Regions from separate parts of the Thiobacter subterraneus genome, predicted to be linked through region 1. Evidence: predicted binding sites of a transcription regulator. Region 1 holds the regulator's gene; the other holds the start of a gene.
What was found. The regulator FliA, encoded in region 1, starts transcription of late flagellar genes. The targets are predictions, from matches to a motif close to CTAAAGTTTNNNNNNNNNNNGCCGNTA.
Positions count from the first base shown of each region.

Region 2: the regulator FliA is predicted to act here: its motif matches at 2,135-2,161, upstream of motA (flagellar motor stator protein MotA).

Region 1 is NZ_AP042402.1:540,908-548,664, forward strand. It holds gene flhA (flagellar biosynthesis protein FlhA) at 1-1,359, shown strand, start outside; gene flhF (flagellar biosynthesis protein FlhF) at 1,356-2,651, shown strand; gene ACZ42P_RS02850 (MinD/ParA family ATP-binding protein) at 2,667-3,545, shown strand; gene ACZ42P_RS02855 (RNA polymerase sigma factor FliA) at 3,573-4,271, shown strand; gene ACZ42P_RS02860 (flagellar motor protein) at 4,319-5,059, shown strand; gene motD (flagellar motor protein MotD) at 5,107-5,925, shown strand; gene ACZ42P_RS02870 (flagella synthesis protein FlgN) at 6,064-6,561, opposite strand; gene flgM (flagellar biosynthesis anti-sigma factor FlgM) at 6,740-7,054, opposite strand; gene flgA (flagellar basal body P-ring formation chaperone FlgA) at 7,276-7,757, opposite strand, start outside.
Region 2 is NZ_AP042402.1:249,864-257,620, forward strand. It holds gene ACZ42P_RS01415 (class I SAM-dependent methyltransferase) at 1-237, opposite strand, end outside; gene motB (flagellar motor protein MotB) at 251-1,186, opposite strand; gene motA (flagellar motor stator protein MotA) at 1,193-2,053, opposite strand; gene rnhB (ribonuclease HII) at 2,208-2,807, opposite strand; gene lpxB (lipid-A-disaccharide synthase) at 2,800-3,954, opposite strand; gene lpxA (acyl-ACP--UDP-N-acetylglucosamine O-acyltransferase) at 3,972-4,745, opposite strand; gene fabZ (3-hydroxyacyl-ACP dehydratase FabZ) at 4,742-5,179, opposite strand; gene lpxD (UDP-3-O-(3-hydroxymyristoyl)glucosamine N-acyltransferase) at 5,185-6,237, opposite strand; gene ACZ42P_RS01455 (OmpH/Skp family outer membrane protein) at 6,266-6,772, opposite strand; gene bamA (outer membrane protein assembly factor BamA) at 6,782-7,757, opposite strand, start outside.

The sequences.
Region 1 (7,757 bases):
ACCATCGGCGACGGCCTGGTGGCGCAGATCCCGGCACTGGTGATTTCCACCGCCGCGGGCATCGTCGTGGCGCGCGTGTCCGCGGAAACGGACATGAGCGAGCAGCTCGTGGCGCAGATCTTCGAGCGCCCCCAGGTGCTCATGCTGACCGCAGCCATCCTCGCCTTCCTGGGCATCATTCCGGGCATGCCCCATGTCGCCTTCCTGCTGCTGGCCACCGCCCTGGCGGGCGTGACCTGGTTCCTCACCCAGCGCGAGCGGGCGGCCGCCGCCCGGGCCGAGGAGGCCGCCCCGGCGCCCGTGCCGGAAACGGTGGAAGTGAGCTGGGACGACGTGCAACCGGTGGACACCCTGGGACTGGAAGTGGGCTACCGCCTGATTCCTCTGGTGGACCGCAGCCAGGATGGGGAGCTTTTGCGCCGCATCCGCGGCATCCGCAAGAAATTCGCCCAGGACTGGGGCTTTCTGGTGCCTGCCGTGCACATCCGCGACAACCTGGAACTGCGGCCCAATGCCTACCGCATCACCCTCAAGGGCGTGGAGGTGGGCAGGGGCGAGGCCTTCGTGGGTCAGTATCTCGCCATCAATCCGGGGCGTGTGCTGGGCAGCCTGCCCGGCACCCCCACCCGCGACCCCACCTTCGGCCTGCCTGCCATCTGGGTGGACGCCAGCCTGCGCGAGCAGGCCCAGACCTACGGCTATACCGTGGTGGATGCCAGCACGGTGATCGCCACCCATCTCTCCCACATCATGCAAAGCCATGCCGCCGAACTGCTGGGGCGGGAGGAAGTGCAGCAGTTGCTCGACCACATCGCCAAGGAGTCGCCCAAGCTGGTGGAAGAGACCGTGCCCAAGCTGGTCTCCCTGAGCCTGTTGCAGAAGGTGCTGCAAAGCCTCCTGGAAGAAGGCGTGCACATCCGCGACATGAAGACCATCCTGGACACCCTGGCCGACCATGCCACGCGCACCCAGAACGCCGATGAGCTCACCGCCGCGGTGCGCATCGCCCTGGGCCGTTCCATCGTGCATGGCCTGTATCCGGGCAGCGACGAACTGCAGGTGATCGCCCTCGACCCCACCCTGGAGCACCTGCTCATGCAGGCGGTGCAGGTGGGCGAAGGCCAGGGCCCCGGGCTGGAACCGGGGCTGGCGGAGCGCCTGCTCACCCAGACCCGCCAAGTGGTGCAGCAGCAGGAGGCCCAGGGGCTGCCGCCGGTGCTGCTCGTCCCTGCGCCGCTGCGCACGCTGCTGTCGCGCTTCCTGCGCCGCGTGGCCCCCCAGCTCAAGGTGCTGTCCCACGCCGAAATCCCCGACACCAAGACCGTCAAGGTCACCGCCGTTTTGGGAGCTAGCGCATGATCGTCAAGAAATTCTCCGCGCCCACCACGCGCGAGGCCCTGCGTCAGGTACGCGATGCCCTCGGCCCGGATGCCCTGATCCTGAGCAATCGCCCGGTTCCCGGGGGCGTGGAGATCATGGCGGTGGCGGAAGAGGACGTGGCCTCCCTCACCGGCCCGGTGCCGCCGGCGCGGCCAGCCCCCAGCGTGCGCCACGAGATCCCGGGCGTCACCATCCCTGCCCCCGGCCCCAGGCCCGCGCCGCCTGCCCCGGAGCGCACGGCCCCGGAAGCGCCCGCACCGGCCAGGACGCGCGAGGCCGCCCCCGCCGCGGCAGCCGAGCTGGTGCAGGGACTGGCGCAGGAACTCAGGACCATCCGCATGATGCTGGAAGGGCAGCTCGCCGGTTTTGCCTGGAACGAACTCAAGGGGCGCGAGCCCTTCAAGCTGGAAGTGATGCGCAGTCTGCTCGCCGCGGGCTTCAGTCCCCTGCTGGCACGCCAGCTCATGGAAGCTATGCCCCGCGAGCTCGACTTCGAGCGCGGCCTGCGCTGGGCCAAGGCGGCGCTGACGCGCAACCTGCGCTGCGTGGCCGCCGGCGAGGATCTCATCGAACAGGGGGGCGTGTACGCCCTGGTGGGTCCCACGGGAGTGGGCAAGACCACCACCGTGGCCAAGCTGGCGGCACGCTGCACCCTCAAGCACGGACCGTCACGCCTGGCGCTGGTCACCACCGACACCTACCGGATCGGCGCCCACGAGCAGCTGCGCATCTACGGCAAGATTCTCAACGTGCCCGTGTTCTCGGTGAAGGATGAGACCGACCTTAAGCTCACCCTCACGGACCTGGCGGACCGTCATCTGGTGCTCATCGACACCGTGGGCATGAGCCAGCGCGACCGGCGCATCGCCCAGCAGATCGCGCTGCTCTCCGGACAGGGGCGCGAGGTGAAGCGTCTCTTGCTCCTGGCCGCCACCGCCCATGGCAGCACTCTGGACGATGTGGTCACCGCCTACCGGGGCCACGGCATGGCGGGCTGCATCCTGACCAAGGTGGATGAGGCCATGAGTCTGGGGCCGGTGCTGGATGTCGCGATCCGCCACAAACTGCCGGTGCATTTCCTCACCAATGGCCAGCGCGTGCCGGAGGATCTGCATCTCGCCCACGCCGGCTATCTCATCGACCGAGCCTTCCGCCCGCCGCGGGAGGATCCGGCCTTCACGCCGCGCCCCGAGGAATTCTCCCTGGTGGCCGCGGCCGCCAGCCTGGCCGAAGACAGTCCAGCCGGAAGCGTGGCACCCCCGACGTGGTGAGGATGGGCCGCTGACATGGGGCCCTTCGTCCACGACCAGGCCGAAGGTCTGCGCCGGCTGCTGCGCCCGGACTTCCTGCGTGTGGTCGCGATCACCGCCGCCCTCGAAGGCGTGGGCCGCACCCTGGTGCTGACGACGCTTGCCGCCAGTCTGGCCCAGCGTGGCCGCCGCGTGCTGGTGGTGAGCGAGCGTCGGCACCGCATTCCCAGCGATCTCGCACCGCCCCCCCGCCACGACCTGGCGGCCGTGCTGCGTGGCCAGCGGACCCTGCAACAGGTGGTGAGTGAAGGTGCTGCGGGGGTGGCCTGGCTGGAGCTGGGCGATGCCCTCGCCCGCCTGCCGGCACTCGACCCCTCGGCCCAGGAAAACCTGGGCACCGCCTTTGCCCAGGTGGCGGAGGCCATGGACGTTCTTCTGTTGGACCCCTTCCCGGGCGACCGAGCCAGCAGCCTGGCCCTGCAGCTCGCCGCCCAGGAACAGGTACTCGTCGTGTCCTGCGCGGCCGATGCCATCACGCAAACCTATGCCCTGATCAAGCGTCTTGCGCGGGACTTCGCCCAGCGGCGCTTCCATCTGGTGGTGGCCAAGACCGGCTCTGGTGCGAAGGCGCGGGCCATTTATAATAATCTCGCGCAGACAGCGGCCCGCCACCTGGGTGTCCGGCTGGAATGGCTGGGCGAATTCCCGCTGGATGCCCAGGCGCGACAGGCCGACCGCCTGGGACGCAGCGTGGTCGATGCCTTTCCCGACAGTCCCGCCGCAGGCGCCGGCCGCCTCGTCGCGGAAGCCATGAATGGCTGGCCCTGGCCCGATGGGGAGGCGGGACGCCCCGGCGCCTTTCTGCACAGACTCGTAATGACCAGCCGCCTCGCGGCCGAAAACGCCCACCTCTGAGGGCCCCGCATACGGCAAGGGAAGCGCTTGAAAAAAGAGGAATACGTCCAGAAGTTCGCGCCGCTGGTGAAGCGCATCGCCTACCACCTCATGACGCGGCTGCCGGCCAGCGTGCAGGTCGACGATCTCATCCAGGCAGGCCTCATCGGGCTGCTCGATGCAGCCGAACACTACGACGGCAGCCAGGGCGCCCAGTTCGAAACCTATGCCGTGCAGCGCATCCGCGGCGCCATGCTGGACGAGCTGCGCCATGCCGACTGGCTGCCGCGCACGGTGCGCAAAAACCTGCGCCAGATCGAGGCCGCCATGAGCAAGCTGGAACAAGCGCTCGGCCGCCCCCCCACGGAATCGGAACTGGCCCAGGAGCTCAACGTGTCCCTGGCCGACTACCAGCAGATGCTGCTGGATGCACGGGGCCACCAGCTCGTCTACTACGAGGATCTGCAGGATTCGGAGGGGGCGGATTTCCTGGAGCGCCACCACGCCACGGATGCCGACAATCCCCTGCGCATCCTCGAGGATCAGGGGTTCCGGCAGATGCTGGTGGAGGCGATCAAGAGTCTGCCGGAGCGGGAGCGCCAGATGATGGCCATGTACTACGAGCAGGACCTCAATCTCCGTGAAATCGGCGAGGTGCTGGGTGTGAGCGAATCCCGCGTCTGCCAGCTGCATACCCAGGCGGTCGCGCGGCTGCGCGCCAAGCTGCGCGAGTGGCTCGAGAGCTGACCGTGTCGTTCTTTTCCCTGCGCATCCCGCGCTTTGGTTGAACCCCCATGGATTTCATCAGCCTCATCGGCATCCTGCTCGCGCTCACCGCGGTCATCGGCGGCCAGATCCTGGAAGGCGGCCATGTCGGCTCACTGCTGCAGATCACCGCCTTCGTCATCGTCATCGGCGGCACGGCGGGGGCGGTCATGCTGCAAAGCAGCCTGCCCACCTTCCTGCGCGGCATGCGCATGGTGAAATGGGTGTTCGTGCCGCCACCCCTGGACGCCGAACCCTTGATCCAGCGCATCACCCAATGGAGCGCCACCGCGCGCAAGGGCGGACTGCTGGCGCTGGAGCCCCTGATCGACGACGTGGCCGACCCCTTCACCCGGAAGGGCCTGCAGATGCTGGTGGATGGCGCGGAACCGGAAACGCTGCGCGACACCCTCCAGGTGGAAATCGACGCCTATGAGGACCGGCAGCGCCAGGCCGCCCGGGTCTGGGAATCTGCGGGCGGCTATGCCCCCACCATCGGCATTCTGGGCGCCGTGCTGGGTCTGATCCACGTCATGGAAAATCTCTCCGACCCTTCCAAGCTGGGCGCGGGCATCGCCGTTGCCTTCGTGGCCACGGTTTATGGCGTGGGTTCCGCCAATCTGCTGTTTCTGCCCATCGCCAACAAGCTCAAGAGCCTGATCGCCCGGGAGATCACCCTGCGCCACATGCTGGTGGAGGGACTCATTTCCGTGGCCAACGGAGAAAACCCGCGCCTGATCGAACGCAAGCTGCGCGGCTATCTTGCCTGACCCGGCCCCCTCAAGACCGCGGGCACGCGGCCGATAATGCAGGGACCATGAGCCCCCGCACCCGGCGCAAACGCCCCGAAGACCACGAAAACCACGAGCGCTGGCTCGTTTCCTACGCGGACTTCATCACTTTGCTGTTCGCCTTCTTCGTGGTGATGTACGCCATCTCCTCCATCAACGAGGGCAAGTACCGGGTGCTCTCCGATGCCCTCCTCAATGCCTTTCGCAACGCCCCCTCCTCCCTCAACCCGGTGGAATTCGAGGCGCGGCTTTCGCCGGGCACCGGCACCCAGCCCATCAAGGCCGCACCGGTGAAAAAACCCGACAGCGAGCCAGATCCGCGCCTGCGCAGGCAGACCGAAAGCATGAAGAAAATCGCCCAGGACCTGCTGCAGGTGATGGCGCCCCTGATCAAGGAAGGCCAGGTACGGGTCACCCAGAGCCAGCGTGGCGTCACCATCGAGATCAACGCCGCCGTGCTGTTTCCGCCCGGGTCCGCCACCCTGCAGGGTGAGCCGGTCAAGGTGCTCGCGGCCGTGGCGAAGCTGCTGGCCCAGGTGCCCAACAAGATCCAGGTGGAGGGGCACACCGATGACAGCCCCATCAACACCGCGCTCTACCCCTCCAACTGGGAGCTTTCCACGGCGCGCGCCGCCAGCGTGGTGCGCCTGTTCGAGGCCAACGGCGTGAGCCCGGACCGGCTGGTGGCGGTGGGCTATGCCGACAACCGGCCCCTTGCGCCCAACACGGATGAGCAGAACCGGGCACGCAACCGCCGGGTGACCCTGCTCGTGATCGCGGAAACGCCTGAGAAGGTAAAGGACATTCCCATCGCCGGCGTGCTGGACGGCGGCAAGGGACACTAGGCCTGCCGGGAAGCTTCCGCGACGTCCCCCTTGCCACCGGCTCTGCCAGCCCCGGTCGCGCAAGGGTGCGCGCCTCCGGACCGTCCCCGCCAAGGCGGGCGTCACGACATTGGAGCAGACAGGAAAAAGGCGGCGGGACTAGGCTCTGCCCAAGGGACGGCCCGTGGGCGCAGGACAGGGTTGGCCGTCCGGCCCGTAGGCCTGCGCCACCTCCTGGGCCGCGCCACGCAGGACCGCCAGGGCCTGCTGGTTGTGCTGCAGGCGGGCCTGGATGAGCGCGCCGTTCTCCTCGTTGAGGGCACGCGCCGCGCGCGCAGCCTCGATGAGTGCCTGCCAGAGCGCGTTTACACCACTGGCCTGTGGAGCGAAGCGATGACACCAGGCGCTGATTCCCGCCTGATCCACCTGCCCCGTGAGGTTCATGAGCTCACGGTTGCGGGCCTCGGCCAGTTGCGCCAGATGCACGACCTGCGCCGACTTGCGTTGCGCCAGCGCCACCAGCGCGTCGGCATCGCCACGCAGAAGGGCGGCATGTTCTTCCTCAAGCAGCGCGTGCAGGGCCTGGTAGCCCGCCCGCTCCGCCTGCAGCATCGCGGTCAGGGTGTTGGGGGCTTGCGGGGAGGAATCCCGGGTCATGGTTGGGAAACGGCCGCGACCTGCCTGCTAGCGTCGAAAGGCTTGCCCCCACTCCGGGAATGGGACACCCAGGCGGTCGCCTTGCGGGGGGCAGCCAGCGGAGCTGCCGGGAGGGAGACGATGTCAACCATTTGCGCAGGGCTCCATACACGCCAGGGGGTGGCCGCGCAGCCTGACGCTAGCCCTTGCGGCTCAGCACCATTTCCTTCACGGTGGCGATGAGCCGGTCGGCGATCGCGTCCGGATTGACCTTGAAGCGCCCTTCGCTGATTGCCTGCTTGATGGCCTCGACGCGGGCGGTGTCCACCACCTCCACCCGCTCCAGCTCGCTTTCCAGGGCCTGCAGTTGCGAGGACAGGGGATTGATGTCCACCTTTTCGGAGGAGGTGGAGGAGGAAGCTGGGCGCTTGGCCGCGCCCGTCCCGGCTTTCTTGGCCGGGGCCTGGGTGGCCTGGGTCTTGCCCACCGGCTTGGACGAGTTGTCGATTTTCAAGGCATTTCCCTTCGCTGTCAGTGGAGCGGGAAAGGCAGCCCGCCTTGCCCAGGGTTTTCGGCGGCAAACCCGGAAACTTGAGCACCCCGCATGACGATCGTGCAATGCAGGCGATGGGCAGAGAGCCCACGTCAAGCAAGGCTTCCCGGGGCGGGACCGGGCTCGACACCCGGACTTCGCAACGCTCGAGTTTACCACCAAGCCGGGGGGCGCCGGCGTCTTCAGTAGCTGACCTCGACAGTGCCGTCCGGGCGTGCCACCCCGGTTACCGTCTGGCCCGAGGCGGTACGTACCTGCACGGTCTGACCGGCACTGGCATTGGTGACTGCCCGACCCTCGGCGCTCACCCGGAAACCCTCGCCCTGGACGATGAGCTTCACGGTCTGTCCCTGGCGAATCACGAGCGGCGGGCGCAGCATGTCCTGCCGCAGGGGATAGCCCGGAAGCAGCCCCACGGTGAGGGTCTGCCCCACCGCCTGGGCCGGATCCGTGAGCACCCCCGGCGGCAGTTGGGTGAGATCCAGGGTCTGCAGTGCCAGATCCTCCGCCGCGAGCGGACGTCCGGCGGCAAGGGGACGGGCCGCCGTCACCACCGGCGCATGCACACGCACCGTCACCGGCACATAGACCGTCCAGGCTGCGCCGGCGGCACAGCGAACCCCCACGTTGACGGTGCCCCAAAGACGGACCCCCGGTGGCAGGA
Region 2 (7,757 bases), 290 kb from region 1:
GGCAATGTCCAGGGTGGCCACCAGGATGAGCGCGGGGGCGAACAAGAACTGGATGGGCAGCCACCACCAGGGCAGGCGCAGGGCCGCGGCCAGTGCCGTGGCCCCGAGACTGTGCAGCAGGAGCCAGACCCCGGCAGGCAGGGTCAGGAGGGACGCCAGCGCGGTCACCGCCAGACCCGCGCCTACCTGGGCCAGGGCCGCGCGCAGCGCCACCGGCCAGGATCGCGGTGCATTCACGGCGGATGCGGTCTCACGGAGCAGGCTTGAGGGCGGCAGCACCGGCGTCACCCTTGAGGGTTTCGGCGGAGACTTCGAGTTTGCCGCCATCGCTGCGCACCGCTTCTTCCGTGCGCTTGTTCATGACGATGATGCTGATGCGGCGGTTGATGGGGTTGTAGGGATCGTCCCTGTCGAAGGGCACCGCGGAGCCCAGCCCCACCACGCGCAGGATCTTGCCCTCGTTGATGCCGCCCGCCACCAGCTCCCGGCGCGAGGCATTGGCACGGTCCGCCGACAGCTCCCAGTTGCTGTAGCCGCGCTCGCCCCCCGAGTAGGGGGTGGCATCGGTGTGTCCCGACAGGCTGATGGTATTGGGCACGTCGTTCAGCACCTTGGCGATTTCCGTCAGGATGTCCCGCGCATAGGGTTCCAGCACGGCGCTGCCCACCTTGAACATGGGGCGGTTCTTCTCGTCCACGATCTGGATGCGCAGGCCCTCGCTGGTGATGTCGATCAAAAGCTGTTTCTTGAAGGGCTTGAGGGCCGGGTTGCTGTCGATCAGTTTTTCCAGCCTGTCCTTGAGCGCCTGGAGCTGCTGGCGTTCCAGCCTTTCCTGCTCGGCGCGCGCGGCCTCCAGATTGACGGTTTTCTTCTTCTGGGGGGTGTCGGTTTTTTCCACCTGGCCGGTCTTGCGGGAGACATCGGTGCCGCCGCCCTTGATCACCGAGGAGGCATCCCCTGCTCCGCTGCCGCCCGACAGGGAAATCTTGAGAGGGGCCTTGAAGTATTCCGCAATGCCTTCGCGCTGGGCCTTGGTGGTGGAGCCCAACAGCCACATGAGCAGGAAGAAGGCCATCATGGCGGTGACGAAGTCGGCATAGGCGATCTTCCACGCCCCGCCATGGTGGCCATGGGCCGTCTTCTTGACCCGCTTGACGATGATTGGACGCTGGGAGTCGTCGCTCATGGCCGGTCACTTGCCCTTGCGGCTCTTCACTTCCTCTTCCAGCTCGCTGAAGCTGGGCCGTTCGGTGGAGTAGAGCACCTTGCGCCCGAATTCCACGGCCATCTGTGGCGCATAGCCGTTGAGACTGGCCAGCAGGGTCACCTTGATGCACTCCAGGAACTTGGTCTGCTCCGCGAGGCTGTGTTCGAGGCGCGTGGCCAGCGGTCCCACGAAGCCATAGGCAAGCAGAATACCCAGGAAGGTGCCCACCAGCGCATGGGCGATGAGCATGCCCAGCTCGGAGGGCGGCAGGCCCACGGATTCCATGGTGTGTACCACCCCCATCACGGCCGCCACGATACCGAAGGCCGGCATGGCGTCCCCCAGCTTGCTCAGGGCATTGATGGGCACCTCGCCCTCGTGGTGGTGGGTTTCGATTTCATTGTCCATCAGGTTTTCGATCTCGAAGGCATTCAGGCTGCCGCTCACCATGAGGCGCAGGTAGTCCGTGATGAAATCCATCACGTGGTGATCGGAGACGATGGACGGATATTTGGAAAACAAAGGGCTTTCCTGGGGCGATTCCACGTCGCTCTCGATGGACATCAGGCCTTCCTTGCGCACCTTGGCCAGCACTTCGTAGAGCATGGACAGCAGGTCCATGTACAGGGCCTTGTTGTACTTGGAACCCTTGAACAGCTGGGGCAGGGCCTTGAGGGTCGCCTTCAGGGGCTTGCCGCCATTGGCCACCACGAAGGCGCCGACGGCCGCCCCGCCGATCATGAGCAGTTCCAGGGGTTGCATCAGCGCGGCGAGGTGACCGCCGGAGAGGACGAAACCTCCCAGCACCGAGCCGATGACGATGATGTAGCCGATGATGACAAACATGAGCGGGTCTCTGCAGCAAACGACGGGATGGCAGCTTGTCTGGTTGGGCCGTGCCCCTGTGGATGGACGGCCTGGAGACAACTACGGCAAACCAACCACGATCTTTAGGGTTGGGTTGCCCAGGGCGCTCCCGGCCCCTTGACCACCCGATCCCTCAATCCCTGCTGACGGCCGCGAGCACCCGTGCCACCGGTGCGAAACTCCTGCGATGCTCCGGACAGACGCCATGACGGCGCAGGGCCTCCAGGTGGTCCGGTGTGGGATAGCCCTTGTGCCGGGCGAAGCCGTAGGCCGGATAGAGCCGGTCCAGCCGGACGAGGGCGCGGTCGCGCGCCACCTTGGCCAGGATGGACGCCGCGGAGATCTCCGCCACCGTGGCATCGCCTGCCACCACGGTCTCCACGCCGGCAACGAGCCCCACTGGCAACACGGGCGCCCGGTTGCCATCCACCCGCACATGGTGAGGCGCCACGGGCAGATACGCCAGCGCCCGCTGCATGGCCAGCAGGCTGGCCTGCAGGATGTTGAGGCGGTCGATCTCCCAGGCCTCGGCGCGGGCAATGGCCCAGGCGACGGCCTGACGCATGATGTCCCGGCAGAGGGACTCGCGGCGCGCCGCCGTGAGCTTCTTGGAATCCGCAAGGCCCGCGATGGGACGGCCGGGATCGAGAATGACCGCCGCAGCATAGACGGGGCCGGCCAGAGGGCCCCTGCCCGCCTCGTCCACGCCGCATACCAGCAGTCTTTCAGCCACGCCTGCCCTCCAGATAAGCGGCGATGGTGGCGGCCACCCGTTCCGCATTGGATTGACGCAGCAGCTCGTGCATGCGCAGGAACTCGGTTTCCAGCGCCGCCGTGAAGCGGGGATGGGCGAGCAGATTGCACACGGCCTGGGCGAGGTTCTCGGGCGTTGCGTCCTCCTGGAGCAGCTCGGGCACCAGAAAGCGTTCCGCGAGCACATTGGGCAGGCCCACGTAGGGCAGATAGCGGCGCGGCCACATAAGCCGGTAGGTGAGCGCCGGTACCCGGTAGGTGATCACCATGGGGCGTTTCAGCAAGGCTGCCTCCAGGGTCGCCGTGCCGGAGGCCACCAAAACCACGTTGGCGGCCGTCATGGCGGCATGGGCGTGGCCGAACAGGATGCGCAGGGGCAGATCCCAGGCCTGCCGGCGATACAGGGCCGCCTCGAAGCGCTCGCGCGTCTCGCGCGTGACCAGGGGCACCAGGAAAGACACGCCGGGCCGCAGGCGCAGGATGGCCTGGGCGGTCTCGACGAAGAGATCGCCCATCAGCTCCAGTTCGCTTTGCCGGCTGCCTGGCAGCAGGGCCACGATCTCCCCTTCCGGCGGCAGGTGCAGGGCTTCCCGGGCCGCGGCGCGGTCCGGTGTCAGGGGCAGCATGTCCGCCAGGGGATGCCCGACATAGGTGGCGGGAATGCCCGCCGCCTCGTAGATGGCCGGCTCGAAGGGAAACAACAGCAGCATGTGGGAGACCGCGCGCCGGATCTTGCGCAGGCGCCCCGCGCGCCAGGCCCACACGGAGGGGCCGACGTACTGGAAGGTGGGGATGCCGGCGGCCTTGAGGGCGCGTTCCAGTCCCAGATTGAAATCCGGGGCGTCCACGCCGATGAACAAATCCGGCCGGGTCGCGAGAAAATGCCGGCGCAGCCGGCGCCGGATGCGCAGGATGGCAGGCAGGCTTTTGACCGCCTCCACATAACCGCGCACCGCCAGCGTCTCCATGGGAAACAGGGAACGCACGCCGGCGGCGATCATCTTCGGCCCGCCGATGCCCTCGAAGGTGGCGCCGGGCAGACGCGCCCGGAGGGCGGCGACCAGATGGCTGCCCAGCAGGTCGCCGGACGCTTCTCCCGCCACGATGCCGATGCGCACCTGCTCCATGGATGGGGAGGCGGGATTTAGCGGATGATGCCGCGCGTGGAGCGGGCGAGGAAATCCACCAGGAGCTGGATCGCCGGCTCCGTGCCGGCCTGTTCGGCCAGCCTGGCCTTGGCTTCCTCCAGGGTGAGGCCGGAGCGGTAGAGGGTCTTGTAGGCCTGCTTGAGCGCCGCCAGTGTCCCGGGCGAAAACCCCCGCCGGCGCAGACCTTCGGTATTGAGCCCGTGGGGTCTGGCACCATCGCTGCCGGCGGCGGTGACATAGGGCGGGATGTCCTTGAAAACGGTGGTGTTCACCGCCGTCATGACATGGGCGCCGATCTTGCAGAACTGGTGCACGCCGGTGAACCCGCCCAGGATGGCGTAATCGTCCACTTCCACGTGGCCCGCGAGGTTGGTGCAGTTGGCGAAGATGGTGTGGTTGCCGACGATGCAGTCATGGGCGATGTGCACGTAGGCCATGATCCAGTTGTCGCTGCCGATGCGGGTGACGCCGCCTCCCTGGACCGTCCCCACGTTGAGCGTGGTGAACTCGCGGATGGTGTTGCGGTCGCCGATTTCCAGGCGCGTGGGCTCGCCCGCGTATTTCTTGTCCTGGGGAATTTCGCCGATGGAAGCGAACTGGAAGATCCGGTTGTCGCGCCCGATCCGGGTGTGGCCCGTGATCACCGCATGGGCGCCGATGCGGGTACCGTCGCCGATTTCCACGTGTTCACCCACCACGGCATATGGACCAATCTCCACATTGGCGCCCAGACGCGCACCCGGATGAACGATGGCGGTGGGATGGATCATACGACCTTGCGCACCGTGCACATGAGCTCGGCCTCGGCGGCCACCGCCTCCCCCACCCGCGCCCTGCCGGCGAACTTCCAGATGCCCTTGATGGCGCGCAGGAACTCCACTTCCAGCATGAGCTGGTCGCCGGGCCCCACCGGCCGCTTGAAGCGCGCGCCGTCGATGCCCACGAAGTAATACACGGAATCGGCATCCGGCGTGGTGTTCTCGCTCTTGAAGGACAGAATCGCCGCCGCCTGGGCCATGGCCTCCACGATCAGCACGCCCGGAAACACCGGTCGGTTCGGAAAATGTCCCTGGAAGAAGGGTTCGTTCACGCTGACATTCTTCACCGCGACGATCCTCTTGCCGGGCTCGATTGTCTCCACCCGGTCCAGCATCAGGAAGGGGTAGCGGTGGGGCAGATATTTCATGATCTCGTTGATGTCCATGGCGCTCATGGCTGTTTCCTTTCCAGTTCCTGAATCTTCTGTTCCAGCGCACGGATGCGGCTCGCCATCTCCTCCACCTGGCGCAGACGCGCCTGCATGTGCATCCATTCCCTGTGGGGCTGGGCCGACCACACGCCGGTATAGGTGCTGCCCGGTTCGGTGATGGACTTGGTGACGAAGCTGCCCACCGAGATGGTCACGTTGTCGGCGATGGTGAGATGCCCGATGATCCCCGCCGCGCCCCCCACCATGCAGTGACGGCCGATGGTGGTGCTGCCCGCCACGCCCACGCAGGCGGCCATCACGGTATGGGCCCCGATGCGCACGTTGTGGGCGATCTGGATCAGGTTGTCGAGCTTGACGCCCTCCTCGATCACCGTGTCGTCCACGGCGCCGCGGTCGATGGTGGTATTGGCGCCGATTTCCACGTCATCCCCGATCACCACCCGGCCGATCTGGGGAATCTTCAGCCACCGCTCCTCCTCCGGCGCGAAACCGAAGCCGTCGGCACCGATCACCGCACCGGCATGCACGATCACGCGCCTGCCCAGCACGCAGCGGTGATAGATGGTGACACCGGGGTAAAGCAGGCAATCCTCGCCCAGCACCGCCTCCTCCCCCACATGGCAGCCGGCGCCGATGCGGCAGCGGGGCCCAATGCGTGCACCCGCCGCGACGTGCACCAGCGGACCGATGGAAGCAGTGGCATCCACCTGGGCGCCGGGGTCCACCACCGCGCTGGGATGCACACCCGGCCGCAGCGGCGGGGGCGGATGGAGCAGCGCCAGCGCCCGCGCCAGATAGGCGTAGGGATTGTCCACGACGATGCGCGGCAGGGTCGTGGCCTCCCGGTCGCGCGGCCCCAGGATGACCGCCGCGGCTTTCGTGGTGGCCAGCTGCGCGCGGTATTTGGGATTGGTGAGAAAGCTCAGCGTCCCCGGCCCCGCCTGGGCCAGGGTGGCGATTTCCCGGATGTGCACCGAGCCGTCGCCCACCACCTCGCCACCGAGGCGCCGGGCGATTTCGGCAAGGCTGAGGCCGGCGGACGCATCGGGCATGGTTGCAACGCTGGGGGAACGGCCTGCGTCACTTGTCCGCCAGGGCCTTCAGGATCTTGTCGGTGATGTCGATGCGGTTGCTGACATACACCGCCTCCTGCAGGATGAGGTCGTATTTTTCCTTCTCGGCCAGCTCACCGATGGCCTTGTTGACCCGCTCCTGGAATGCAGCGCGCTCCTCGTTCTGGCGGATGTTGAGGTCCTCCCGGAATTCGCGCTGGGCACGCTGCAGGTCCCGGTTGAGATTGGCGAGCTCGCGCTCCTTGTTGCGGCGCTCGGTCTCGCTCAGGGTGACGCTCTCCTTCTCCAGATAGGCCTGCAGCTCACGGAACTGCTTGGCCATTTTCTGGATTTCGGCATCGCGCGCGGCGAATTCCTTCTCCAGCTTCTTGCTGGCCCGGATGGCCGGCGCCGATTCGCGGAAGATGCGCTCCACGTTGACGAAACCCACCTTGAGCTCCGCGGCCGGAACCGGGGCGGTGAAACCTGCGGTCGCCAACAGCGCGACCGCCATGATCTGCCTGACTCTTTTCATACCTGCTCTCTAGAAAACGGAACCCAACTGAAACTGGAACACTTCGGTCTTGTCGTCCGGCTTGGCGTTCAGGGCCTTGGCCAGACTGAACTTGAGCGGTCCCACGGGCGACACCCAACTCAGGGCAATGCCCGCCGAATAGCGCAGATCGCCCAGACTCACCTTGGCGCCCTCGCCATAGACGGCACCGGCATCGACGAAGGCACTCAGGCGCGCCGACTTGTCGTTCTTCATGCCGGGGACGGGAAACAGGTATTCCGCATTGCCCACCAGACGGCGTGTGCCGCCGATGGCCTGCCCGAGGTTGTCCTTGGGACCAATGGTGCCGGCCTTGTAGCCGCGCACCGAAGTCACGCCCCCCGCGTAATAGTTTTTGAAGAAGGGAAAGGGATCGCCGCCCAGACCCTTGGCCCAACCCACTTCGCCGTTGAGCAGCAGGGCCGTCTCCCGTGACAGGGGTTTGAGCCACTGGTGCTGATAGGTGAGCTTGACGTAATTGAGTTCACCCCCGGGCAGGCCGATCTCACCCACCGCGCGCTGCAGCATGCCCTTCATGGGATAGAGACGGCTGTCCCGCGTGTCCCGCGCCCAGGAGGCATCACCCCGCAGGATGGAATAGCTGTTGCCGAAGGTGGAAACGAACTGGGCATAAACCGGCGAGGCGGTGGTGTCCACGGTGGACTTGGTGTGCTCATAGCCCAGCCCGAAGCCCACGGTGTCGGTTTCCGTGATGGGGACGCCCAGACGCAGGCCCAGCCCCTGGCTGGAGGTGGTGTACGTGGTCACGGACAGTGCAGTGGAATCCACCTTGCGGGTGTAGATGTCGAAGCCCAGGCTCAGCCCCTCATCCGTGTAATAGGGATTGGTATAGGACAGGGCATAGACGGTGTTCACCTTGCTGGTGTTGGCCTGCACCGCCAGGAAGTTGCCCGAGCCCAGCACGTTGGCCTGGGACACGGAACCACTCAGGATGAGACCTTCGCCA